DNA from 3 places in the Pseudarthrobacter sp. SL88 genome. Region 3 is predicted to be linked to each of the others. Evidence: predicted binding sites of a transcription regulator. Region 3 holds the regulator's gene; each other region holds the start of a gene.
What was found. The regulator HrcA, encoded in region 3, represses chaperone genes, less so after heat shock. The targets are predictions, from matches to a motif close to TTNGCACTCGNNNNNNNCGAGTGCNAA.
Positions count from the first base shown of each region.

Region 1: a site for HrcA is predicted at 3,394-3,420, ahead of OVA06_RS05280 (FmdB family zinc ribbon protein). Genes of this name have one in related genera too.
Region 2: a site for HrcA is predicted at 3,209-3,235, ahead of groES (co-chaperone GroES). Genes of this name have one in related genera too.

Region 1 is NZ_JAPPRD010000001.1:1,141,693-1,149,398, forward strand. It holds gene OVA06_RS05270 (AAA family ATPase) at 1-2,155, shown strand, start outside; gene OVA06_RS05275 (RcpC/CpaB family pilus assembly protein) at 2,211-2,939, opposite strand; gene OVA06_RS05280 (FmdB family zinc ribbon protein) at 3,070-3,330, opposite strand; gene OVA06_RS05285 (5-formyltetrahydrofolate cyclo-ligase) at 3,453-4,073, opposite strand; gene galU (UTP--glucose-1-phosphate uridylyltransferase GalU) at 4,177-5,082, shown strand; gene OVA06_RS05295 (GNAT family N-acetyltransferase) at 5,087-5,707, shown strand; gene OVA06_RS05300 (hypothetical protein) at 5,813-6,754, shown strand; tRNA gene OVA06_RS05305 (tRNA-Ala) at 6,887-6,959, shown strand; gene pnuC (nicotinamide riboside transporter PnuC) at 7,130-7,706, shown strand, end outside.
Region 2 is NZ_JAPPRD010000001.1:1,109,866-1,117,571, reverse strand. It holds gene OVA06_RS05185 (ATP-dependent DNA ligase) at 1-263, opposite strand, end outside; gene OVA06_RS05180 (dihydrofolate reductase family protein) at 328-930, shown strand; gene groL (chaperonin GroEL) at 1,069-2,679, opposite strand; gene groES (co-chaperone GroES) at 2,760-3,053, opposite strand; gene OVA06_RS05165 (DMT family transporter) at 3,278-4,207, shown strand; gene OVA06_RS05160 (hypothetical protein) at 4,135-4,512, opposite strand; gene OVA06_RS05155 (class I SAM-dependent methyltransferase) at 4,566-5,801, shown strand; gene OVA06_RS05150 (shikimate 5-dehydrogenase) at 5,805-6,623, opposite strand; gene OVA06_RS05145 (glycoside hydrolase family 3 N-terminal domain-containing protein) at 6,651-7,706, opposite strand, start outside.
Region 3 is NZ_JAPPRD010000001.1:1,788,620-1,796,325, reverse strand. It holds gene OVA06_RS08265 (GerMN domain-containing protein) at 85-1,038, shown strand; gene OVA06_RS08260 (16S rRNA (uracil(1498)-N(3))-methyltransferase) at 1,031-1,804, opposite strand; gene dnaJ (molecular chaperone DnaJ) at 1,807-2,934, opposite strand; gene hrcA (heat-inducible transcriptional repressor HrcA) at 3,016-4,029, opposite strand; gene OVA06_RS08245 (DUF3097 domain-containing protein) at 4,242-5,093, shown strand; gene OVA06_RS08240 (DUF4870 domain-containing protein) at 5,213-5,632, shown strand; gene hemW (radical SAM family heme chaperone HemW) at 5,708-6,937, opposite strand; gene lepA (translation elongation factor 4) at 6,963-7,706, opposite strand, start outside.

The DNA.
Region 1 (7,706 bases), 650 kb from region 3:
GCTCCTGGCCGACCTCGCCGAACGTGAAGTTCCCGCCGGATCGGTGGCTGCCGAACTTGAACTGGCCTGGTGGCAGTCAGCCCTCGAGGCAATGATCAGCGGCGATGACTACCTCGCCATGTCCGACGGCGATGCCCTGCGCCAGCTCGAAGCCGAGTACCGGCTCGCGGACAACGCCCACATCGCCAGCGGGGCAGCACGCCTGCGCTGGGACCTTGCCGAGCGTTGGCGGGCAGCCATCGGGGAACAGCCCCGGCAGGCCGGCCTCCTCCGCAGCCTGCTCAAGGACGGCCGGGTTTCACTGCCCGCCCTGACCGCCCAGGCACCGGACCTGATCGGCACACTGGTTCCCGTCTGGTCGGTGAGTCCCTACCTCATGAGCGGGCTGCTGCCCGCGGAACAGCACTTCGACGCCGTGGTAATCCTTGACGCCGAAGCCACAAGCCTGCAGGCCGTCCTGCCCTCCATCGCGAGGGCCCGGCAGGTCATAGCCTTCGGCGATGCCAGGATCGCCAGTCCGCGCAGCTTCACCGTAGGGGTGGAGCGGCTCGCGCCCGGAGAGTCCGCGCACCAGCGGGTCGAGAGTGCCTTCAAAGCCCTCTCCGCCGTGCTGCCGGTGTGGCAGCTCACCAATGTCTACCGCGGTGTGGACGAGGACCTGGTGCTGCAGCTGAGCAGGAATTTCTACGACGGCGGACTCCGCCGCCTTCCCGAGGGACAGTCAGCCACAGGGCTGGACCGGTCTTTGCTCGTGGAGTACTTGCCGGACGGAACCGGCCTGCCCAGCGCCGATCACGAGGGCGTGGAGTCCGTGGTGGCCGAGGTCAACCGCGTGGTGGAGCTGGTGTTCGAGCACGCACGGCTGCGGCCCAGGACTTCCCTGGCGGTTGTCACCGCAAGCTTGCGGCATGCCGCGAGGATCGGCGAGTCCATCCGGCTCCAGTTGCCCAACTACCCCGGGCTGGCCAGCTTCTTCGGAGCGGGGCCGGAGTCTTTCCGGGTTGTTGACCTTGAACGGGCACAGGGCCTGGTGCGCGACCATGTCATCTTCTCTCCCGGTTACGGGCGCACACCCCACGGGCGTGCCCTTCACAACTTTGGCCCGTTGTCCGCCGAGGGCGGCAGGGAGAAGTTTGCGCTGGCCATGACCCGTGCCCGCCGTTCCATCCACGTTCTGACGTGCTTCCGCCCGGAGGACCTGGACCACACCAGGTTGTCGTACGGTGCCTTGGACCTGTACGCGCTGCTTGACCGGGAGATTTCGGGAAACACCGACCTCGGAACTCCGGCTTCCCGGGCCGCTGCCAGCGAGCAGGCGCTCGGGGCCGACCCGCTTGTTGCCGACCTCGGCGACAGGCTTCGTGCACGCGGCGCCCGGGTGTGGCACCAATACGACGGCGTTATCGACGTGGTGGCGGCCGCAGACCCGCTGGGCACCATGGGCCAGGATGAGGCAGACCTTCCCTGGCCGGTGGCGATTGAGTCCGATGGCACCGAGCAGTACCGCACCATGAGCGTCCGTGAGCGCAGCAGGCTGCGGCCGCAGATGCTGGAGCGGCTGGGGTGGCGGTACATGCCGCTGTGGACCATTGAGGTGTTCACCGATCCTTCGGCCTGCGCGGACCGGATCGCAGGGTACCTGGGGCTGGAACGGGTGGTTCTTCCGGGCCGCTCGGCAGAGTCCGCCGGTTTCCTTGACGACGACGTCCATCAGGCGCTGAATGGAATCGACGCCGCGCAGCCTGCTTCAGTTTCATACCCGGCCACCAGCGTGTCAGGGTTCCGGCGTGACGCCCAAGGAGGCGGGGAACGCCGTGAATCCCAGGACGATCCGGATTCAAACGGCGCCGGCGACGCCGCAGCAGGACCAGACAGTGAGGAGGCGGGCACCGTGACCCCGAAGGATGCTGAGACGCCACAGGATGACGTGAACCCCGAGGACGCTGACAGCACCGCGGATGCGGCCGATACCGAAAGCACCGAAGGTTCCGGTGATGCCGTGGACACGGAAGAGGCCGGCTCATCCGCAGCGCGCAGCCTAGTGGAAGGCGTATTGCCCAAAACTGCCGCGGAAGATGACGCGCGGGCGTGGGGCGATCGCGACGAGGACCATGACGCATGGTTGAAGGAGCAGAAGCCCCCGCACTGGGGCTGAAGGCCCATAGCCCTGTAGACGTTATGACAGGCCCTGCCGGGCTCGGCAGGGCCTGTCACGACGGCGGTCCCACCAGGACGAAGAACAATTTGCCCTGCGTGGACGCCCCTGCCAGCCGCGCTGACTGTTCAGCGGTGGCTGCCACCACGATCAGCCCGTCGGTTTCGGCGGTGCCCAGCCATTGTCCGCCCTGCCCACCTTTGGCTGCGGTCCAGAGGACGGGGACTCCCGCGGCCAGGACTTCCGAGGGTCCCTGCTGGTCGAACCCGTTTCCGGATGTCAGGACGACGTTCACCAGTTGTCCCGGCGAAACCAATTGGATGGATGAAGCATCGGCCATCCGCAATGGAACGGCCGCCGATCCCGGGGGAGTGCCGGTGAGCAGCCCGGGACCGAGGAGCTGGACATCGGTGACCAGCTGCCCTTTTCGCAGCGGGGTTGCCAACTGCTTGCCTGCCGCCTCAGCCTGCCCGCTCAGCACGCCTTCGGACAGCAGGCCGGGCGGTACCCGCACCGGAACGAGGTCCGCGGCAGTTACAGCTGTTCCGGCGGGCAGGTCTCTGGCTGCGGACAGGGCCGTGACGCTCTCGGCCGGCGCAGGGGTGAGCTGGTGGACCGTGATGGACGCCGCCGCGCAGAGAAGAAGGGCAACAGCGAGGCGCCGGTTGCGGTTGAGTATCCCGGCCACACGGGTCAGCGGGCTGCCGCGCCGGGACGCGGCAGCGCCCTTTTTAGCTTGGAAGACGGACGGTCTGCGGTGGGCACCGGGGGGATGTGCAGGCATGCCTTCACGCTAGGTGGGCAGGCATGGCCGACGACAGCGGCCCCGGCCCTATGTGGACAACATAGTGGTGCCGACTTTAGGTCCGGGGCCGCTGGCAGTCCGGGTGTGTTGGGACGGGTGCGGACCGGTGTCAGCTGGCGGCAGCCGCCGGGGCGGGCGCCGGAGCGGGGGCTGCCGGAGCCGCGGGTGCTGCGGAAACGGTGCTGCCCTTGGAATCGCGGGAGTCAGTGCGGTAGAAGCCCGATCCCTTGAAGACGACGCCCACGCTGTTGAATTTCTTGCGCAGCGTGCCTTCACATTCCGGGCAGGACGTCAGCGTGCTGTCCGAGAATGACTGGACGATGTCAAAAGCATGGCCGCAATCCTTGCAGGCGTAAGCATATGTTGGCACTGGTGCTCCTCCTCTTGGGCAAACGAGAGGTCCCGTGCTGCCACCCGTTCCACTGGTGGTCCGTTAGCAGTCGCAGGGCCTGAGTGCTAATTCTATCATCCCCGTCCACCGACTGTCCGGGTTCAGGGTGCTCCCGCCAGGACCCGAAGTCCGCCCGGTGTCAGGACGGCCGGAACGGGACGGTCGAACTCCTCGGCGGGGACCCGACCGGCAGGCAATAGTTCTTCGTCGTAGATAACAGCTGCGAGCGGAATATGCTTCCCGGCAGTGTCCAAATGGCCCAGGAACTTGTCGTAATAGCCTCCGCCCTGGCCAATCCGGTTACCGGAAAGATCAACGGCAGTGGCCGGAATAAACAGCCCGGAGGCCCCGCCGGCCACATCCGGCCCGTGCCGCGGCCCGTCAGGTTCCATGACGGGCGCGTAGCGGCTGCGTGCAAACGGGATGCCCGGAGACCAAAATACCCAGCTCAGCTCGCGCGCGGGTTCGCACACCGGCAGGAGGACGTGGTGTCCGCGGGCGTGGAGGGCCCGGATCAGCGGGAGGGTGGGGGGTTCGACGCCGACGCCCAGATAGACGCAGAAGGTTGCGGTCGCGCCGTCCACAAGGGAGCCGGCCCAGGCTGTGCCATGTTCCGCCAGGGCGTTGCCGGCCTCCTCCAGGGCCGCCGGCGAGAGTTCCGCGCGGCGGGCACGGTGGGCAGTCCGGATGCCGTCCTTGGCACCGGTCTGATATTCAGTCATGGGTTTTCCCTCCATCGCCGCGGGCGGCTGGTTCATGTGCAGGTCCGCGCCGGGACCGGACGGCTGATTACTTAATGCTTGCCGCTGACGCTAGATTAGTCCGGTGACTACCAGTAACCCGAGAGTTCGCAAAGCCGTCATCCCCGCTGCGGGGCTGGGCACCCGGTTCCTTCCCGCCACCAAGGCCATGCCCAAGGAAATGCTTCCGGTGGTGGATAAGCCTGCCATCCAGTACGTCGTGGAGGAAGCCGTTGGCGTCGGGCTCAACGATGTCCTGATGATTACGGGCCGCAACAAGCGGGCGCTCGAGGACCACTTTGACCGTGTCCCGTCGCTCGAGTCCGCCCTCTCGGACAAGGGTGACACCAAGAAGCTGGAGTCCATCCAGGCCGCCAGCAACCTCGGCGACATCCACTACGTCCGCCAGGGCGACCCCAACGGCCTCGGCCACGCAGTGCTGCGTGCCCGCCAGCACGTGGGCAACGAGCCCTTTGCCGTGCTCCTCGGTGATGACCTGATTGATGCCCGGGACGAGCTCCTGGGAACCATGATTGACGTGCAGGCCAAGACCGGCGGTTCGGTGGTTGCGCTGATCGAAGTGGATCCGTCCCAGATCAGCGCCTACGGCTGCGCGGACATCGAGGAGATCGACGGCGAAGGCTACGTCCGGATCAACAGGCTCGTCGAGAAGCCTGCGGCGGACGAGGCGCCGTCCAACCTGGCAGTCATCGGCCGTTATGTGCTGCACCCGGCCGTCTTCGACGTGCTGGAGGAAACCGGCCCCGGCCGTGGTGGCGAGATCCAGCTGACCGACGCCCTGCAGGAACTTGCCACCGGCGAGGGTGAAGGCTACGGCGTCTACGGTGTGGTGTTCCGCGGCCGCCGCTACGACACCGGCGACAAACTGAGCTACCTGAAGGCCTGCGTGCAGCTGGCCGTCGACAGTGATGACCTGGGCCCAGGCCTGCGGGAGTGGTTGCCGGGCTTCGCCGCCCAACTCTCCAAGTAGCATCGTGCGCTTCGGTCCCATCTGGCCGGCCACGCTTGAATGCGGTGACCTGGTCCTGCGGCCCATCCGCTACCGCGACCGGAAAGAATGGACCGAAGTGCGGTCACGGAACAGCCAGTGGCTTGCGCCGTGGGAGGCATCCAACCCGGATCCGCGCGGAGGGTTGCCGGACTACCGGCAGATGGTGCGATCGCTGAATTCGCAGGCGGCCCAGTCCACGGCGTTGCCGTTCCTCATTACGGAGCGGATGGCCGGCAGCCGGACCCCGCCCATCGTGGGCCAGCTGACGGTGTCATCCATCCTCTGGGGCTCAGCAATGATGGCCACGCTTGGCTACTGGGTGGACCAGGCACGGGCTGGCCAGGGGATTGCCCCCACAGCGGTGGCCCTGGTGACGGACCACTGCTTCCAGACCCTTGGGCTGCACCGGATGGAAATCAACATCCGGCCCGAAAACGGACCCAGCCTGCGGGTGGTGGAGAAGCTGGGCTTCCGCGACGAGGGGTACCGGCCCCGGTATCTTCACATCAACGGTGAGTGGGCTGACCACAGGTCCTTCGCGCTGACCTCCGAGGAGGTCCCGGACGGCCTGTTGCCGCGATGGATGTCGTCCCGGACGTCTTAATTCCACTCATTTGGCAACCGCCCTGCGACACACCGCAGCCAATGCCAGTGTGGCAGTGGTGATGCTCATACGGTTTTGAGTGTGGACTTCCCCCTTAGCAGCTCTGTGATCCTTGTGGTTGCTGTCGTGCTCTGGATTGTGTGGGTTGCCCCCTACGTCCTCCGGAACCGCAGGCACCAGTTCCAGCCCGCCGGCGATTTCGTGGCGGACACACCCGCAGAGGAGAAACCGGAACGGCCGCAAGGCATGGTTCTGAACGTCGCCGCCAAGCAGGAGAAAACGATGGATACGAGGAAGAGCGCCGCACCCGCTGCCAAGCCTGCGGCCGCTGCCGGGCCGGCCAGCGCAGCCAACGGGCGGCTGCGCATCCACTACGGGCGCACATCCATCGCACTCGTTGGGCTTCTCTCGCTTGTCACGGCATTCGTCTCCGGCGTCCTGCTGCCCTTCGGCCTGGGTTCCGCGGTCCTGCCGCTGTCCTGCGTGGCGCTCACGGCGGCCTGCATCGTTCTTCTGCGCACCCTCGCTGTCCGGAGCCGCCGGGCGAAGGTCAATGCAGCGTTCCGCTCGGCCATGAGCGCGCCGGCCCGGACGGCCGCCCCCCTTGACCGGATTCCGCCCAAGCCGCAAACCGCGCCGGTGCCTGCCCGGCCGGAAAGCCCCGTTTTCGACGCCGAGGCCCACAAGCCCCAGGCCAAGCCGCTGACCGCCGTCGAACTGCGTGAAGCAGCCATCGCCGTAGCCGTGGCCGCGGGCGATACCAGCGCGGCAGCACCGGCGTCGGACGCTCCCTCCAGCACCCCCTGGGAGCCTGTTGAGGTCCCCAAGCCTGTGTATGTGGAGGCTGCCAAGGCCGAGCGGCCAGAGCCCAGGCCGCTTGAGCTTCCGGAAGCACCGAAAGCAGTTGGCAAGCCGTCTCTGAAGCAGGGCGCTGCCGGAAACGCAGCGGGAGCGGCCGGTGGGGCACCCGTTGACGCCCAGCAGCTCACGAAGGCGCAGAGCGCGCTCAGCAACCTCGACGACGTCCTGCAGCGCCGCAGGGCATAGACCCTAGCCAGGCCCGACGCCGGCCGTCCGGGCGGGCATCGACGGAACCGGGAGCGCCGGTTGGCATTGGGGCAGGAAAAATGTGTAGCCTAGGGTCACCGGTTCAGATCCCGTAAAAGGCCGCACCGTTCCGGGGCTATAGCTCAGTTGGTAGAGCGCTTCGTTCGCATCGAAGAGGTCAGGAGTTCGAATCTCCTTAGCTCCACAGTTTTCGTTTCATCAAAGGCCATCCTTTCGGGATGGCCTTTGTCGTGTCCTGGCAACATCGGGCATGGCGGGAGTGGCAGCCGCGGCTGTTCGACGCGCTAGTTGTCAGTTTGATAATTAACCGCTAGATTGTAATTATCGGATTGATAATTACGGGAGGAACCGGCGATGACGGCCCTACTTGACTGGATGAACTCCGCTGCAGTGCCAGATCTTCTCGGCTCTCCTGTGAGCTGGATCGAGGTCATCGGCTTCGTCACCGGCGCGGCGTGCGTCTACGGCGTCGCGAAGCAGAAGCTGTGGAACTGGCCGGTGGGGATCCTGAACAACCTTGCGTTCATTATCCTGTTCCTGGGTGCCGGCCTCTACGGCGAAACTGTCCTTCAGGTCATCTTCGCTGCCGTGGCCGTCTATGGCTGGTTCAACTGGGTCCGCGGCAGCTCCGCCACCGAGGCCAGCAATGATCTGCCCATCCGGGACGCCGCCGGCAAGGAAGTCCTCCTCAGCGCCGGTGCCACCCTGGCCGGCACTGCGGCCGTGGCCATGATCCTGGCACACGGCACCGACTCCCAGGTGGCATGGCCGGATGCCTTTGTCCTGACAGCCTCGCTGGTTGCGACCTACTGGCAGGCGAAAAAGATCTTCCAGCACTGGTACGTCTGGATCCTCATCGATGTGGTTTCCATTCCGCTGTACTTCAGCCGGGGGCTGGCGCTGACAGCCATCCTGTACATCGGATTCCTCG
Region 2 (7,706 bases), 680 kb from region 3:
GCCTGGAGCCGGTCCAGCGCGGCGTCGAGGGCGGCGAGGGTGAGGCCGGGTTCCGCGGCAGGCACTCCCATGGCCGCTGACATGCCGCGCCACCCGACGCCCACCCGCCCTTGGCGGGGTTTGGCGGTGAGGAGGCCGACGGCGGCAGGAATGTCCGCGGGGTCGAGCCGCTTCAGCAGCTGGGCCAGGGCGTCCACCTTCGCCAGCCTGGAGCGGGTGGACGCGACGGCGTCAGTGGTCCTCACAAGCTCGTCCAGCAGCATGGCAACAGTCTGCCACGCCGCCGGACCCTCGACAGGTACGGACGGCCGGTTCCAGAATGGACGGATGGGCATCATCGTTGCGAACCTGTTCATCACCCTTGACGGCGTGTACCAGGCGCCCGGTGGCCGGGAGGAGGACCCCACGGACGGCTTCGCCTTCGGCGGCTGGCAGGCGCCGGTCTCCGATGATGAAGCAGGGGCGGACATCGCCGCGGCCATCGACCGCATGGATGCCCTGCTCCTGGGCCGGAAAACCTACGACATCTTTGCCTCATATTGGCCGCACCAGTCAGACGAGATCGCCGGCGTGCTCAACCGGGTCCCGAAGTTCGTGGTGTCCGGGTCCCTCACCGATCCCGGGTGGGAGGGCACCACGGTGCTCCCGGACCCGGCGGCGGCGGGAGAGCTCCGGCGGCAGTATGACGAAGTGCAGATGTTCGGCAGCGGCGAGCTCATCCGTTCACTGTTGGCCGCCGACGTGCTGGACCGCCTCCACCTGTGGCTCTATCCTGTGGCACTCGGGCAGGGAAAGCGGTTGTTCGACGCCGGGACCGTCCCTTCCACGTTCCGCCTCGCCGAGCCGGTCCGTTCCTTTCCAAAAGGTGCGGTGTCGCTGGTCTATGAGCGTGCCGGAGACGTTGAAACCCGGGAGATGGATGCCACTTAGGCCGCCACTAACCTCGCTTCGCCCGGCCAGGGAACCCTGGCGGCATGGGCCCAGCCATTGACGGCACACAAAAAACCGGCCCGGCGGATGGCCGGACCGGTTCTCTGTATTTGCGGCTTTACCCGCGGGACAACAGCCTTAGTGGCTGTGGCCTGCGTGCTCGTCCTCGTCGGCCGGCTTCTCCACAACAAGGGTCTCGGTGGTGAGAACCAGGGCTGCGATGGAGGCAGCGTTACGGAGGGCAGCGCGGGTGACCTTGACGGGGTCGATGACGCCTGCAGCGATCAGGTCCTCGTACTCGCCCGACTTGGCGTTGAAGCCGTTGTTGGTGTCGAGTTCGGCCACCTTGGCGGTGATGACGTAGCCGTCGAAACCGGCGTTCTGGGCGATCCAGCGCAGCGGCTGGACCAGGGCGCGGCGGACGATGCCGACAGCAGCTGCAGCGTCGCCTTCGAGTGCCTTGACGGCCGGGTCCTCATCCAGTGCCTTCAGGGCGTGGATCAGCGCGGAACCGCCGCCGGCCACGATGCCTTCTTCCAAGGCGGCGCGGGTGGAAGAAACCGCATCTTCGATGCGGTGCTTCTTTTCCTTCAGCTCAACCTCGGTGGCAGCGCCGACCTTGATCACGCCGATGCCGCCGGCCAGCTTGGCCAGGCGTTCCTGGAGCTTTTCCTTGTCCCAATCGGAGTCGGTGCGGGTCAGCTCAGCGCGGAGCTGGGCAACGCGGGCGGAGACGTCCTCGGCCGAACCGGCGCCGTCAACGATGGTGGTGTTGTCCTTGGTGACGGTGATGCGGCGGGCAGTACCGAGCACCTCGAGGCCAACGGTGTCCAGGCTCAGGCCCAGCTCAGGGGAAACAACCTGCGCACCGGTGAGGGTGGCGATGTCCTGCAGCATGGCCTTGCGGCGGTCGCCAAAGCCGGGAGCCTTGACTGCCACCACGTTGAGGGTGCCACGGATGCGGTTGACGATCAGCGTGGACAGGGCCTCGCCGTCGATGTCCTCGGCGATGATGAACAGGGGCTTGGAGCTCTGCAGCGCCTTCTCCAGCAGCGGCAGGAATTCCTGCACGGCGGAGATCTTGCCCTGGTTGATCAGGATGAGGGCGTCCTCGAGGACTGCTTCCTGGCGCTCTGCGTCGGTGACGAAGTACGGGGACAGGTAGCCCTTGTCGAACTGCATGCCTTCGGTGAGGACCAGCTCGGTCTGCGTGGTGGAGGATTCCTCGATGGTGATCACACCATCCTTGCCCACCTTGCCGAATGCCTCGGCGAGCAGTTCGCCCACCTCGTCGCTCTGGGCGGAGATGGAGGCCACGTTGGCAACCTGGGTGCCTTCGACCGGACGGGCGTTCTCGAGCAGGCGGGCAGCCACGGCCTCAACCGAAACCTCGATGCCCCGCTTGATCTGGCCGGGAGCGGCGCCTGCGGCCACGTTGCGGAGGCCTTCCTTGACCAGTGCCTGGGCCAGGACCGTTGCGGTGGTGGTGCCGTCACCGGCAACATCGTTGGTCTTGGTGGCAACTTCCTTGGCGAGCTGTGCGCCAAGGTTCTCGTAGGGGTCGTCCAGCTCGACTTCGCGGGCGATGGTGACGCCGTCGTTCGTGATGGTGGGTGCGCCCCACTTCTTGTCCAGGACGACGTTGCGGCCGCGGGGGCCGAGCGTCACCTTGACAGTGTTGGCGAGCTTGTCGATGCCGGCTTCGAGGGACCGGCGGGCAGCGTCGTTAAACGCAAGCTGCTTTGCCATGGTTGTGTCCTTTCAAGACAGAAACCCCGCGCAGCTGACCAGCATCAAGGCATGACCAGCGGCGCGGGGATCCGGAAGATTTACTTTACGACGATCGCCAGGACGTCGCGGGCGGACAGCACGAGGTATTCGGTGCCACCGGTCTTGACTTCGGTTCCGCCGTACTTGGAGTAGATGACTACGTCGCCGACAGCTACGTCGACCGGGACGCGGTTGCCGTCTTCGAAGCGGCCGGGGCCAACTGCGACAACTTCGCCTTCCTGCGGCTTCTCCTGCGCGGAGTCCGGGATTACCAGGCCGGAAGCCGTGGTCTGCTCGGCTTCGAGCGGGCGGACAACAATACGATCCTCAAGAGGCTTAATAGAGACCGACACTCGGACCTCTCCTTTTCGTCAGCAAATTCGTGGACTTGAAAGCCGTTTGCCATGGCTGGCAACCGTCGTCGCGGTGCCGGCAGCAGCCAGGCTGGCAGCTCTTCATGTGTTAGCACCCTCCTAGGGAGAGTGCTAATGAAGACTCTAGGCCGGGGTTAGCACTCGGTCAAGGCGAGTGCCAGCCATTTCGTCATCGGAGAACACTTAGCCTGTACATTGAACCGGTGCGAGCCGCCTTCTTCCTGATCCTTGCCACCCTCTTCTGGGCCGGAAACTTCGTGGTGGGCCAGGCCGCCGTTCAGTCCATGGCCCCGCTGCAGTTGACGTTCTGGCGCTGGACACTGGCCGCCCTGCCGCTGCTGTTCCTCGCGCACGTGGTGGACCGCCCCAACTGGCGGGCAGTCCTCCGCCACTGGCCCGCGCTGCTCATGCTCAGCGCGCTGGGCATGACCGCCTACACGCTGCTGCTCTACAGCGCCCTGCAGCACACGTCAGCACTGAACGCGTCCCTGGTGACGGCCGCAAACCCGGTGCTGATCATGGTGCTTGCCGCGGTGCTGCTGAAGGACAGACCGCGGCCATTGGGCTGGATCGGCCTGGCATTTGGCCTGGCGGGTGTCCTGCTGGTCCTCACCGGCGGGCAGCTGCAGCGGCTCCTGACCTTCTCGCTGGGCGCCGGCGAACTGCTGATCCTGGCGGCCATCACCGTCTGGGGCCTCTACACGGTCCTGGCCCGTCGCGTAGCGGTACCCGCCGTCACCTCCACGGCCTTGCAGGCGGCCCTAGCGGCCGTTGCCCTGGCTCCTGTGGCCGCCGTGACCGGTGCAGGGTTCCCGTCCACCCAGTCCGGGGCCTGGTCCCTGGCGTTCATCGCCGTCTTCCCCTCGCTGGGCTCCTACCTGCTGTGGAACCTGGCGCTGAAGCGCACCAGCGCGGCAAATGCCGGAAACTACCTCAACCTCATCGCGGTCTTCACGGCGATCATCACCGTACTGCTGGGCCAGCCCATCACGGCGGCCCAGATTGCAGGCGGCGTCCTGGTGATTTCAGGGGTCCTGCTGACGGGTGCGGGCCAGCGCCCTCAGCGGCCGAGGTCGTCGAAGCCGACGTCCTCGCCGCCATCGGAGGCGTTGCCCCGGTTACGGACCCGGTAGAGGACCACGGAGGAGGCGAGGACCACCAGCAGCGACGCCGCCAGGAGGGCGATTCCTCCCGCCCGCGCACCGGAATACAGGCCGCGGATGTCCTGCGCTTCCTGCGTGTTGTCCTGGATGTTGTTACCGCCCACGGAATAGACAGTGGCGTTGAACGTGTCCAGGAAGAAGATGATGACCAGCAGCGCCAGGCACACCACTGCCAGCACCGCACCGGCGATCAACGCGGGCCGCGCGTACCTCGCCGGACCCTGGACCGGGGGCGGCTGTTCTCCGGACTGTTCGGGACCTGCGCTGTCAACCATGGGTTCAACACTATCGGCATCCCGCCGCAGCCCGGGGCACTAGGCTGGAACGCATGGCTCACGCTCCCCAGGACCAGATTGCACCACTGCTGACCCCCGAAGGATGGGAGTTGCTGGCGTCGCTGGGCCCCTACACCGAGGACGGGTCCTTCGCCCTGAACGGTGAACTCCGGAAGGCCGGCCACAACCCCGAACTGGTGTCCGCCGTGCTCACCCAGTCCCGGCTCCGCACGAAGGCCGGAGCGAAGTTCGGCGAGTTCGCCCGGCAAATGCTCTTCACCCAGGCGGGGCTGGAACAGGCCACCCGCCTGAATGTTGCCGCCCGGCACGCCCAGCGGTTCGCCGCCGCCGGCGTTAGCCACGTGGCGGACCTGGGCTGCGGGCTCGGCGCCGATTCGCTGGCCCTCGCCTCCCTGGACATCGCCGTGACGGCAGTGGAGCTCGATGAAACCACGGCCGCGTGCGCCACGGTGAACCTCATCCCCTTTCCCAATGCGGAGGTTGTGCACGCCGACGCCACCTCGGTCCCCCTGGACGGGGTGGACGGCGTCTGGCTGGACCCGGCGCGCAGGGTCACCTCCACCTCCGGCACCAAGCGCATCTGGGACCCCGAGGCGTTCTCTCCCCCGTTGTCCTTCGTGGAGTCCCTTGCCGCGTCCGGGAAGGCCGTGGGCGTCAAGATGGGCCCGGGCATGCCCCACGATTCGGTTCCGCAGGGCTGCGAAGCGCAGTGGGTGTCCGTTGGTGGGGACGTCACCGAAGTGGCCCTGTGGTTCAACTCGGTCAGCCGGCCGGGGATACGCCGCGCGGCCCTGCTGCTGGGACCGCAGGGAGCGGCCGAGCTGACCAGCGGGGAGGATTTTGGGGAGGGGCCCGAGGCTCCGGTGGGCCCGGCTGAAGGGTACCTGTATGAGCCGGACGGAGCGGTCATCCGGGCAGGCCTCGTGGCCGACCTCGCGCTCGAACTGCGCGGGCACCTGCTGGACGAGCACATCGCCTACATCTGCTCGCCCGCCCTCGCAGATACCCCGTTCGCCCGCGCCTATAAGGTCCTGCGTGTGATGCCGTACAACGTCAAGGCGCTGAAGTCCTGGGTGAAGCAGGAAGGCATCACCGTGCTGGACATCAAGAAGCGCGGCACCGCCGTCACGCCGGAGGAACTCCGCAAGCAACTGCTGGGCGGCAAGGGCGCGGGCAACAGGAAGGGCGGCCGGACCGCCACCTTGGTCCTCACCCGCATCGGCGAGGACCGGGTGGCCATCGAGGTGGAGCCGGTCAAGCCGGCGTAGGCGTTACTGCGCGCGGGTAAATTCCTCGGCGGCCCGTACCTGGTCCGTCGTGGGACGCACACCGGTGTACAGCACAAACTGCTCCAGCGCCTGGATGGTGGCCACCTCAGCACCGGTGATCACCGGCTTGCCCGCCGCCCGGGCCGCCCGGATCAGCGGTGTTTCCGCCGGCAGCGCCACCACGTCGAAGACGAGTTTCGCGGCGTCGATGGCTTCTGACGGGAAGGACAGCGCGTCGGCGTCCGCACCGCCTGCCATACCGATAGGTGTCACGTTGACGATCATGTCCGCCATACCGCCGTCGAGCGCTGCACGCCAGCTAAAGCCGTACTGTTCGGCGAGCGCCCGGCCCGCCGCCTCGTTCCGGGCGATGACGGTGACGTCCGTGAAGCCTGCGTCGCGCAGCGCCGCCACGGTTGCTTTCGCCATGCCGCCGGCGCCCTGGACCAGGACCGAGTAGCCGGTCGGCACCGAGTTGGTGGCCAGCAGCTGCTCGATGGCCGTGTAGTCGGTGTTGTAGGCCTTGAGGTGCCCGTCCGTGTTCACGATGGTGTTGACTGAATCAATGGCTTTGGCCGAGGGGTCCATCTCGTCCACCAGCGCAATCACATCCTCCTTGTACGGCATGGACACGGCGCAGCCGCGGATACCGAGGCCCCGGACGCCGGCAATGGCCTGCTCCAGGTTGGTGGGCGCGAAGGCCTTGTAGATCCAGTTCAGGTCCAGCTGCCCGTACAGGTGGTTGTGGAAGCGCGTCCCGTTGTTGCTGGGCCGGGCCGAGAGGGAGATGCAGAGGGTCATGTCTTTATTGAGGATAGGCACCTGTCCATTAAACGCGGCCCGGGGAGGTTAGGCGCAGCCGCTGCCGGCAGGATAGGGCCCGACGGCGGCCGGCAGCTTTCCGGGGGCCGCCGCCTTTCCGGCCAGCACGGCGGCCAGGGCATCGAAGGCGGCGTCGGTCCGGCCGTACAGTGCAATCTTGACCGGAGCGGGGGAACCCTGCAGCGGCCAGGGGGCATCCAAAGTGACGGCGATGTCGCCGCCGGCGGGCGCGCCGCCGTACCCGATGAGGCTGACCAGTGGTCCCGAGCCCACGGCCAGGCCTGCGCGGGCGGCCGCGGCCTCAAACCGTTCCTTGTCGCCCGGTCCCCCGCCGGTTACCCGGACAGCTCCGGGGACCAGCGGTCCGCTGCAGTTACCGGCCAGGATGGTGACGGCGGACCCGGAGACCTTGGCGGACAGTGCCGCGCCACTGCCCGCGGGGGCGGGCGCGGACCCCCTCCGCCCCTGCCAGATCATCATGGTGGCCACCCGGGTGGCGGCTTCGTCCAGCCGTTCCTTCGGCAGGGCACCGGAGGCCACAGCCTGGACTATTGCGGCGTGCGCCTGCGCGGCATCGGCCGGCATCAGCAGCAGGTCGGCCCCGGCGGCCAGGGCGGAAACGGCGGCGGAACCGGCCGGGTACTGCTTGGTGACGGCGCCCATGTTCAGGGCATCGGTCACCGCCACGCCCTTGAAACCGAGGCCTCGCAGCGCGGCGTAGGTCCTGGACGAGAGCGACGCCGGCACGCCGGGTTCCAGCGCGGGCACGGCGATGTGCCCGGTCATCACTATCGGCAAGCCTGAGTCGACGGCTGACTGGAAGGGCTTCCAGTCCCGGCCGCGCAACTCCTCCACGCCGGCGTTCTGGAGCGGGAGGCTAAGGTGCGAATCGGCGGTGACCGAACCGTGGCCGGGAAAGTGCTTGACAGTGGGCAGCACCCCGGCGGCCAGCATGCCCTGGGCGAATGACACGCTCTGCGTCGCCGCAGCTGCCGGGTCCCCGGACATGGACCGGGCGCCGATGGTGGGGTCTTTGGGGCCGATGGTGACATCCGCGTCCGGCGCGAAGTCCAGGTTGAAGCC
Region 3 (7,706 bases):
CTGTGCAATGCTGGAAATCCAGCCACGGCTGTGACATTGGGCCGACCGGGGAACGGCCCTCACGACAGGAAAGGAAAGGCACAAGTGCCGGATACCGTTGCGCCCCGCCGGGCAGGTCGACACGTGGGCCGCGCCCGCGCGTTCGTGCTGGCAGGTGTCCTGACGGCCGTGCCGATCCTTGCCGGTTGCGTAGCAGAACCTGGCCCCTCCCCCACGGGCACCCTCATGACCGGGCCTGCGACCACGGGAAGCCCGGAGCCGCCTTCCACCAGCGCCCCGCTGGAAACCACGCAGTCGTCCAACAAGGCGCCCGTTTACTGGATAGGCCGCAGCAGCAGCAACGTCTTCCTGTACAGGGAGTTCCGGGACGTGCCTGAACAGGAGAACCCGGTGACGCGCGCACTGCGTGCCATGATGTCCGATAAGCCCCTTGACCCTGACTTCTTCACCCCGTGGCAGAACCCCGGCAAGCTGGCCACCTCGATTTCCGGCAAGGACGTCATCACCGTCGATGTCTCCGAGGACGCCTTCAACAGCAACCTGGATGCGGACATGGCCGCCCGGGCAGTCCAGCAGCTCGTCTACACGGCCACTGCTGCCGCAGCCAGTTCCGGGTTGATCGACTCCGGCCAGCAGATCCGGGTACGGATCCTTGTGGACGGCCACACCGACTACATGGCTTTCGGGCAGGTTCAGCTGGGCGCCCTGATGACCAGGACGGCGGGCCTGGTGGCTCCTGTCTGGATCATCGATCCCCAGGAAAGCTCCGAAGTGGCGGACGGCAGTGTCAAAATCACCGGACGCAGCACATCGGCGGGCGGCAAGCTTCGCTGGCAGATCCTGCGGACCGGGGACAACGGCGCCAAGGCGCCCTTCCTCACCGGCGAAACCACGGCGTCGTCGGAACAGGGGCAGGCAGGAGTGTTCACGCTGGCCCTGACCCTCCCCGCCGGGGACTACGAACTGAGGGTCGCCCAGGCCGGGTCCGACGGCGGGCCGGACCAGTTCGAGGACAACCGGTCCTTCAAGGTCAGGTAGCGTCCCAGCGCCCCAGGATGTCGCTGGAGAGCACGACGGCGGCAGGACCGGCCGTGGATGAGCGCAGCACGTGGTGGCCCAGAAGGCCCGTGACGGCTCCGCGGTCGCAGAGGCGCGTCACCTCCCGTGGGCTGATTCCACCCTCCGGGCCCACGATGAGGAGCACTTCACGGGTTCCGGTGCCGCTGGCACCGTCCCAGCCTTCCAGCACAGAACGGAGGGGCCGCACTGCGTCTTCGTGCAGGATGACTGCCAGGTCCGCGGCTTCCACGGCGGCAGCAAGTGCAGCGGTGTCGACGGCGGGACGCACCTCAGGGATCCATGCCCGCCGCGCCTGCTTGGCGGCAGCGCCCACCACGGACTGCCATTTGGCGTGCGCCTTGGCGGCCCGGTCACCTTTCCATCGCACGATGGAACGTTCGGACTGCCAGGGAATGACGGCGTCGATGCCCAGTTCAGTGGCGGTCTCGATGGCGAGCTCATCGCGGTCGCCCTTGGCGAGGGCCTGCACCAGCACCAGTCGGACACTGGGGCGGGCCTCCTCCACCAGGGCACCGCACCGCACCGTGAGGCGGGTGCCTGCGGCCTCGGCCACCGTCCCGCTCATGCGGGTACCCGCGCCGTCGACGATGTCCACGGCTTCGCCCGCCGCGAGGCGCTTTACGGCAACAGCGTGGCGTGCCTCCGGCCCCTCCAGGACAAACTCCATGCCCTCCTCCAGCCCGTCAAGGGATCCGGCGGAGGCAAAAAAGACGGGGTTGCTCACCGCTACAGGTTACCCAGCCGGTCCCGCAGCTTCGCGAACATCCCGCCGCTGGCAGCGAGCTTGCCTTCGGTGATCTGTTCTCCGCGGAGCTTGGCAAGCTGCCGGAGGAGCTCCTCCTGCGCTGCGTCGAGCTTGGCCGGCGTTTCCACCTGCAGGTGCACCTTCAGGTCGCCGCGGCCGTATCCGCGCAGGTGGGTGACGCCAAGGCCGCGGAGGGTGATGATTTCACCGGACTGGGTGCCTGGCTTCACGTCGATGTCCTGGGTTCCGTCGAAGGTCTCCAGGCTGACGTCGGTGCCCAGCGCCGCCGCCGTCATGGGAATGTTCAGGGTTGCGTGCAGGTCGTCGCCGTCCCGCACATAGGTGGCGTCGTTGTTGACGCGGACCTCTACGTAGAGGTCGCCGGAGGGGCCGCCCGCGGGGCCGGCCTCGCCCTGTCCGGTCAGCTGGATGCGTGTTCCGGTTGCGACGCCGGCGGGAACCTTGATGGTCAGGGAGCGGCGGCTCCGGATGCGGCCCTGGCCGCTGCATTCATTGCAGGGGTCCTTGATGACCGTGCCGAAACCCTCGCAGGTACCGCACGGTGCAGCGGTCATGACCTGGCCGAGGATCGAACGGACAGCGCGCTGGACCTGGCCACTGCCCCCGCAGATGTCGCAGCGTTCGGGGTGCGTCCCCGGACGGCAGCATGACCCCTCACAGGTGGGGCAGGTGACTGCAGTGTCCACCTCAAGTTTTTTGTTGACGCCGAAGACAGCGTCCCGCAGTTCGATACGGACGCTGATGAGTGCATCCTGGCCGCGGCGGACCCGTGAGGCGGGTCCGGAGGATCCCCCGGCGCCGAAGAACGTGTCGAAGATGTCCTGGAAGGCAAAGCCCTGGCCGGCGTAGCTTCCGCCACCAAATCCGTTGTCGGTGCCGTTCTCGTTGCCGGTGGTGTCGTAAACCCGGCGTTTCTGCGGATCGGAGAGGACTTCGTAGGCGTGCGTCACCGCCTTGAAGCGGTCCGCCGCATCTTCGCCCGGGTTGACGTCAGGGTGGAGTGTCCGGGCCAGCTTGCGGTAGGCCTTCTTGATTTCTTCTCCGGTGGCTTCCGGTGAAACTCCAAGGACGTCATAGTGGCTGCTCAAAGTTCGTATCTCTTCCTTGTTGTACTGCCTGCGGTGGGGCTGCCGTGCGGGCCCGGCGGCTGTGGTGCCGGGCCGGGCCGGTCAGGGACCCAGGATGCGGGAAAGGTAACGGGCAACTGCCCTGACGGCCGCCATGGTGTTGGGATAGTCCATCCGGGTGGGACCCAGGATGCCGATCTTGGCCACGCTGTCCGGACCGTAGCCGGTGGCCACGACCGACGCTTCGGCCAGGCCGTCGTAAGGGTTTTCGCGGCCGATGCTGACGGCCACGCCACGGTGGTCCTGCGCCATGTCGCTCAGCAGCCGCAGCATCACCACCTGTTCTTCCAAAGCTTCCAGCACGGGGCCGATGCTCAGCGGAAAGTCGACATTGGACCGGGCCAGGTTGGCCGTGCCGGCCATGACCATCCGGTCCTCGCGACTGCTGTGCGCGAGTATTTCCAGGGCGTGGGCCAGCGACTGCGCCGCCTGCCGCTCCCCCGGACTGACAGAGGAGACGACGGCGGGAAGGGCCTGCGCCAGCCGGGCCAGCGGTGTTCCGGCCAGGGTTCCCAGGAAACGGCTACGCAGCGCGGACAGCGCTTCGTCCGCGAGGTCCTGCCCGGCGTCGATGACGCGCTGCTCCACGTTGCCGCTGTTCGCGATCAGGACCACCAGGACCTTGCGCGGCGCCAGCAGGACGAACTCGATGTGCCGGATCAGCGCCCGGCTGAGGTGGGGGTACTGGACCACTGCCACCTGGTTGGTCAGCTGGGACAACAGCCGCACGGTGCGGTCGAGGACGTCGTCAAGGTCGTCGGATCCCTCCAGGAGGGACTGGATGGCGCGCCGTTCGGCTTGCGAGAGCGGCTTCACGGCCGAAATTTGGTCCACGAACAATCGGTAACCCTTGTCCGTGGGAATCCGGCCGGCGCTGGTGTGCGGCGCCGTGATGAGGCCCTCGTCCTCAAGCGCCGCCATATCGTTCCGGATGGTGGCACTGGAAACGCCCAGGTGATGCCTTTCCACCAGGGCCTTGGAACCTACCGGCTCGCGGGAGTGGACGTAGTCCTCCACGATGGCCCGCAGTACTTCAAGCTTGCGCGGCTCACTCACACTCCACCTCCATCCAGTCGGGGTGGATCAGCCACCCGTTCCTTCCTGCCAGTCTGCACGCACTCGAACATGCACTCGAACTGTTAGCGCTCGAATTGTTAGCACTCGACATGCCTAAGTGCTAACAGTCTATTATGCCTTGGCCCGTTGTTAGCATTGGTACCGCTCCGGGCGAAATTCCGGGACAAGACCTACGGCGAGGCGGAGTGACCATGGATTACCAGAATTGGGGCCCGAGGGACATGTCGGCTCCCGCCCGTACACAACTGCCGGAAGTGCCTGTGGAACGGGGCATGGTGCTCGAAGACGTACAGTCCGGATGGGTAGGGGCCGTCACCCGGGTGGAAAAGTCCGGCGGCATGCACGTGGTGGCCCTCGAAGACCGGCGCGGAAAGTCGCGGACCTTCCGGCTGGGATTTGGGTTCCTCCTCGAGGGCCGTGCCATCAGGCTGATGCCACCGGCACCCCGGCCCGCAGCGGGCGGCCCGTCAGCCGGGCGCACCGCCTCAGGTTCCGTACGTGTCGCAGGCCAGCGCGCGCAGGTGGCCAAGGCGAGCCGCATCTGGGTGGAAGGCAAGCACGACGCCGAACTCGTCGAGAAGGTATGGGGAGACGACCTCCGGGTGGAGGGCATCGTCGTCGAACCCCTGCATGGCATCGACGACCTCGCCGGGGCGGTAAAGGAATTCAGGCCCGGCCCGGGCCGTCGGCTGGGCGTGCTGGTGGACCATCTGGTCCCTGACTCCAAGGAATCCCGCATTGCTGACGCTGTCATGGCCGGCCCTGGCGCTGCTGGCAACGTCCTGATTGTCGGCCACCCCTATGTGGATGTGTGGCAGGCCATCCGGCCTTCCGTGCTGGGCATTCCGCAGTGGCCGTCCGTACCGCGGGGCCAGGACTGGAAAACCGGGATCCTCAAGGCGTTCGGCTGGCCGCACTCCACGAAGGAGGACGTCGGGCTGGGATGGCAGAAACTGCTCGGCGCCGTCCATACCTACGCGGACCTGGAGGCTTCACTGCTGGGCCGGGTCGAGGAAGTCATCGACTTCCTCACAGCACCCTGACGGACGCCGGACCGGCAAACACCAGTATTCTTGATACTGCGGTGCCCCGCGATCCGCAGGGGCGCCGAAGCACCAACTGCATCCCCAGCATCAATTTGCACTTTTCGAAGGAACAGACTGTGGCAGAAAACGCACGCGAGCACAGGGACGGCCAAAGCAGCACCGGCCGTTCCGAATACCACGGCGTCCCCGCGAATGCGCTGCCGCTCACGGCCAGCGAAGACCGGCAATGGGCCACCCTGGCACACTTCGGCGGGATCCTGGGCTGCGTCCCCGCCCTGCTGATCTTCCTCATCTTCCGCGACCGGGGGCCCTTCACGGCCCAGGAGTCGAAGGAGGCCCTGAACTTCAGCTTGCCGCCCACCATCGCAGCGGTAGTGGCGAACATCCTGGTGTTCATTCCCGTGGTCGGAAACATCTTTGCCGTGATCGCCACGTTGATCTGGATTGCCCTGACGTGCTTTTCGGTGGCGGCCGGCATCCACGTCAACCGCGGCCAACCGCACCGGTACCAGTTCAACCTGCGCTGGATCAAGTAGTCCCGCCGGCTCCCTGCCCCCGCAAGCCGGTCCGGGGACCTCTTCGGCCCTGGGCCCACCCGCAGCATCCCAGCCCTAGTCGGGCAGGATCCGGCGTACCACCGCGTCGGCCAGGAGCCGGCCCTTCAGCGTCAGGACCAGCGTCCCCCGGAATGCTGCGCCCGGATCCACCAGCCCCTCAGCAATGAGCCCGGCGATCTGGTGCCGCCCCACTGTATCCAGGCTTGCCACTTCCAGCCCGGACTGGAGGCGGGCCTCAAGCATGACCCGCTCCACGTTCCGGGTCTCTGCGTCCAGGGTTTCGCGTCCGGCGGCCGGAGAGTTCCCCTGCACCAGCCGGCCGGCATACGCGGCAGGATGCTTCACGTTCCACCAGCGCACGCCGCCCACATGCGAGTGCGCGCCCGGCCCGATTCCCCACCAGTCGTCGCCGCGCCAGTAAGCGAGGTTGTGCCGGCAGGCCTGTTCCGGCGTGCGTGCCCAGTTGCTGACCTCGTACCACTCCAGGCCTGCAGAGGTGATCAGGCGGTCAGCGAGCTCGTACTTGTCTGCGTGATCGTCGTCGTCGATGCCCGGGACCTCGCCGCGCCGGATCTGCGCCGCCAACTTGGTGCCGTCCTCAACGATCAGCGCATAGGCGCTGATGTGATCCGGTCGATAGGACAACGCAGTTTCAAGGGAGAACTGCCAATCGGCCAACGACTCCCCCGGCGTCCCATAGATCAGGTCGAGGCTCACTGCCAGGCCGGCGTCCCGTGCCCACTGCACCACCAGGGGAACCCTGCTCGGTGTGTGGGTGCGGTCCAAAACCTTCAGGACGTGCGGAACGGCGGACTGCATCCCGAATGAGACCCGTGTAAAGCCGGCATCCCTGAGCACAGCCAGGGACTCCGGGGTCACCGAATCGGGATTCGCCTCAGTGGTGACCTCGGCGCCTTCCTCGATCCCCCATTGGTCGATAGCCGTCCGAAGAATCGAAGCCAGGTCTTCGGCGGGCAACAGCGTGGGTGTGCCGCCGCCGAAAAAGACGGTGCTGAGCTTGCGGTCCGGTACACCGGATGCCTTGAGCACCGTAGCCGCAAACGCCACCTCGGACGCTGCCGTACCGGCATAGGCATCCTGCGAGGCACCGCCGCCGAGTTCGGTGGCTGTGTAGGTGTTGAAGTCGCAGTAACCGCAGCGCACGGCGCAGAAGGGGATGTGGACATACAGCCCGAACGCGCGCTCTCCCGCGCCGACGGCCGCCTGCGGAGGCAGGATGCCGTCCGACGGCGCCGGGTCACCAAGGGGAAGTACGCTGGGCATCAGCGGGTACCCCGCTGCGCGGTGGTCACTTCTTTTTGGCCTTGTCCTTCGATTCGTCGGTGGTGAGGGCGGCGATGAACGCTTCCTGCGGCACCTCCACGGTGCCCACCATCTTCATGCGCTTCTTGCCTTCTTTTTGCTTCTCCAGCAGCTTGCGCTTACGCGAGATGTCACCGCCGTAGCACTTCGCCAGGACGTCCTTGCGGATGGCCCGGATGCTTTCGCGCGCGATGATCCTGGAACCGATGGCCGCCTGGATGGGAACCTCAAATTGCTGCCGCGGGATCAGTTCGCGGAGCTTTCCGGTCATCATCACGCCGTAGGCGTACGCCTTCTCCCTGTGCGTGATGGCACTGAAGGCATCCACCTGTTCGCCCTGGAGCATGATGTCCACCTTCACCAGGTCGGCCACCTGCTCGCCGTCGGCTTTCCAGTCCAGTGAGCCGTAGCCACGGGTCTTGGACTTGAGGATGTCGAAGAAATCGAACACGATTTCCGCCAGCGGAAGGCGGTAGCGGATTTCCACCCGGTCCTCGGAAAGGTAGTCCATGCCGCCCATGACGCCGCGGCGTGACTGGCACAGTTCCATGATGGCACCGACGAACTCGTTGGGGGCCAGGATGGTGGCGGAGACCATGGGTTCGCGGACCTCGGCAATCTTACCGGTGGGATACTCGCTGGGGTTGGTCACGCGGACCACCTTCTTGTCCTCCAGGGTCACCTCGTACTCCACGTTCGGAGCGGTGGAAATGAGGTCGAGGTTGTATTC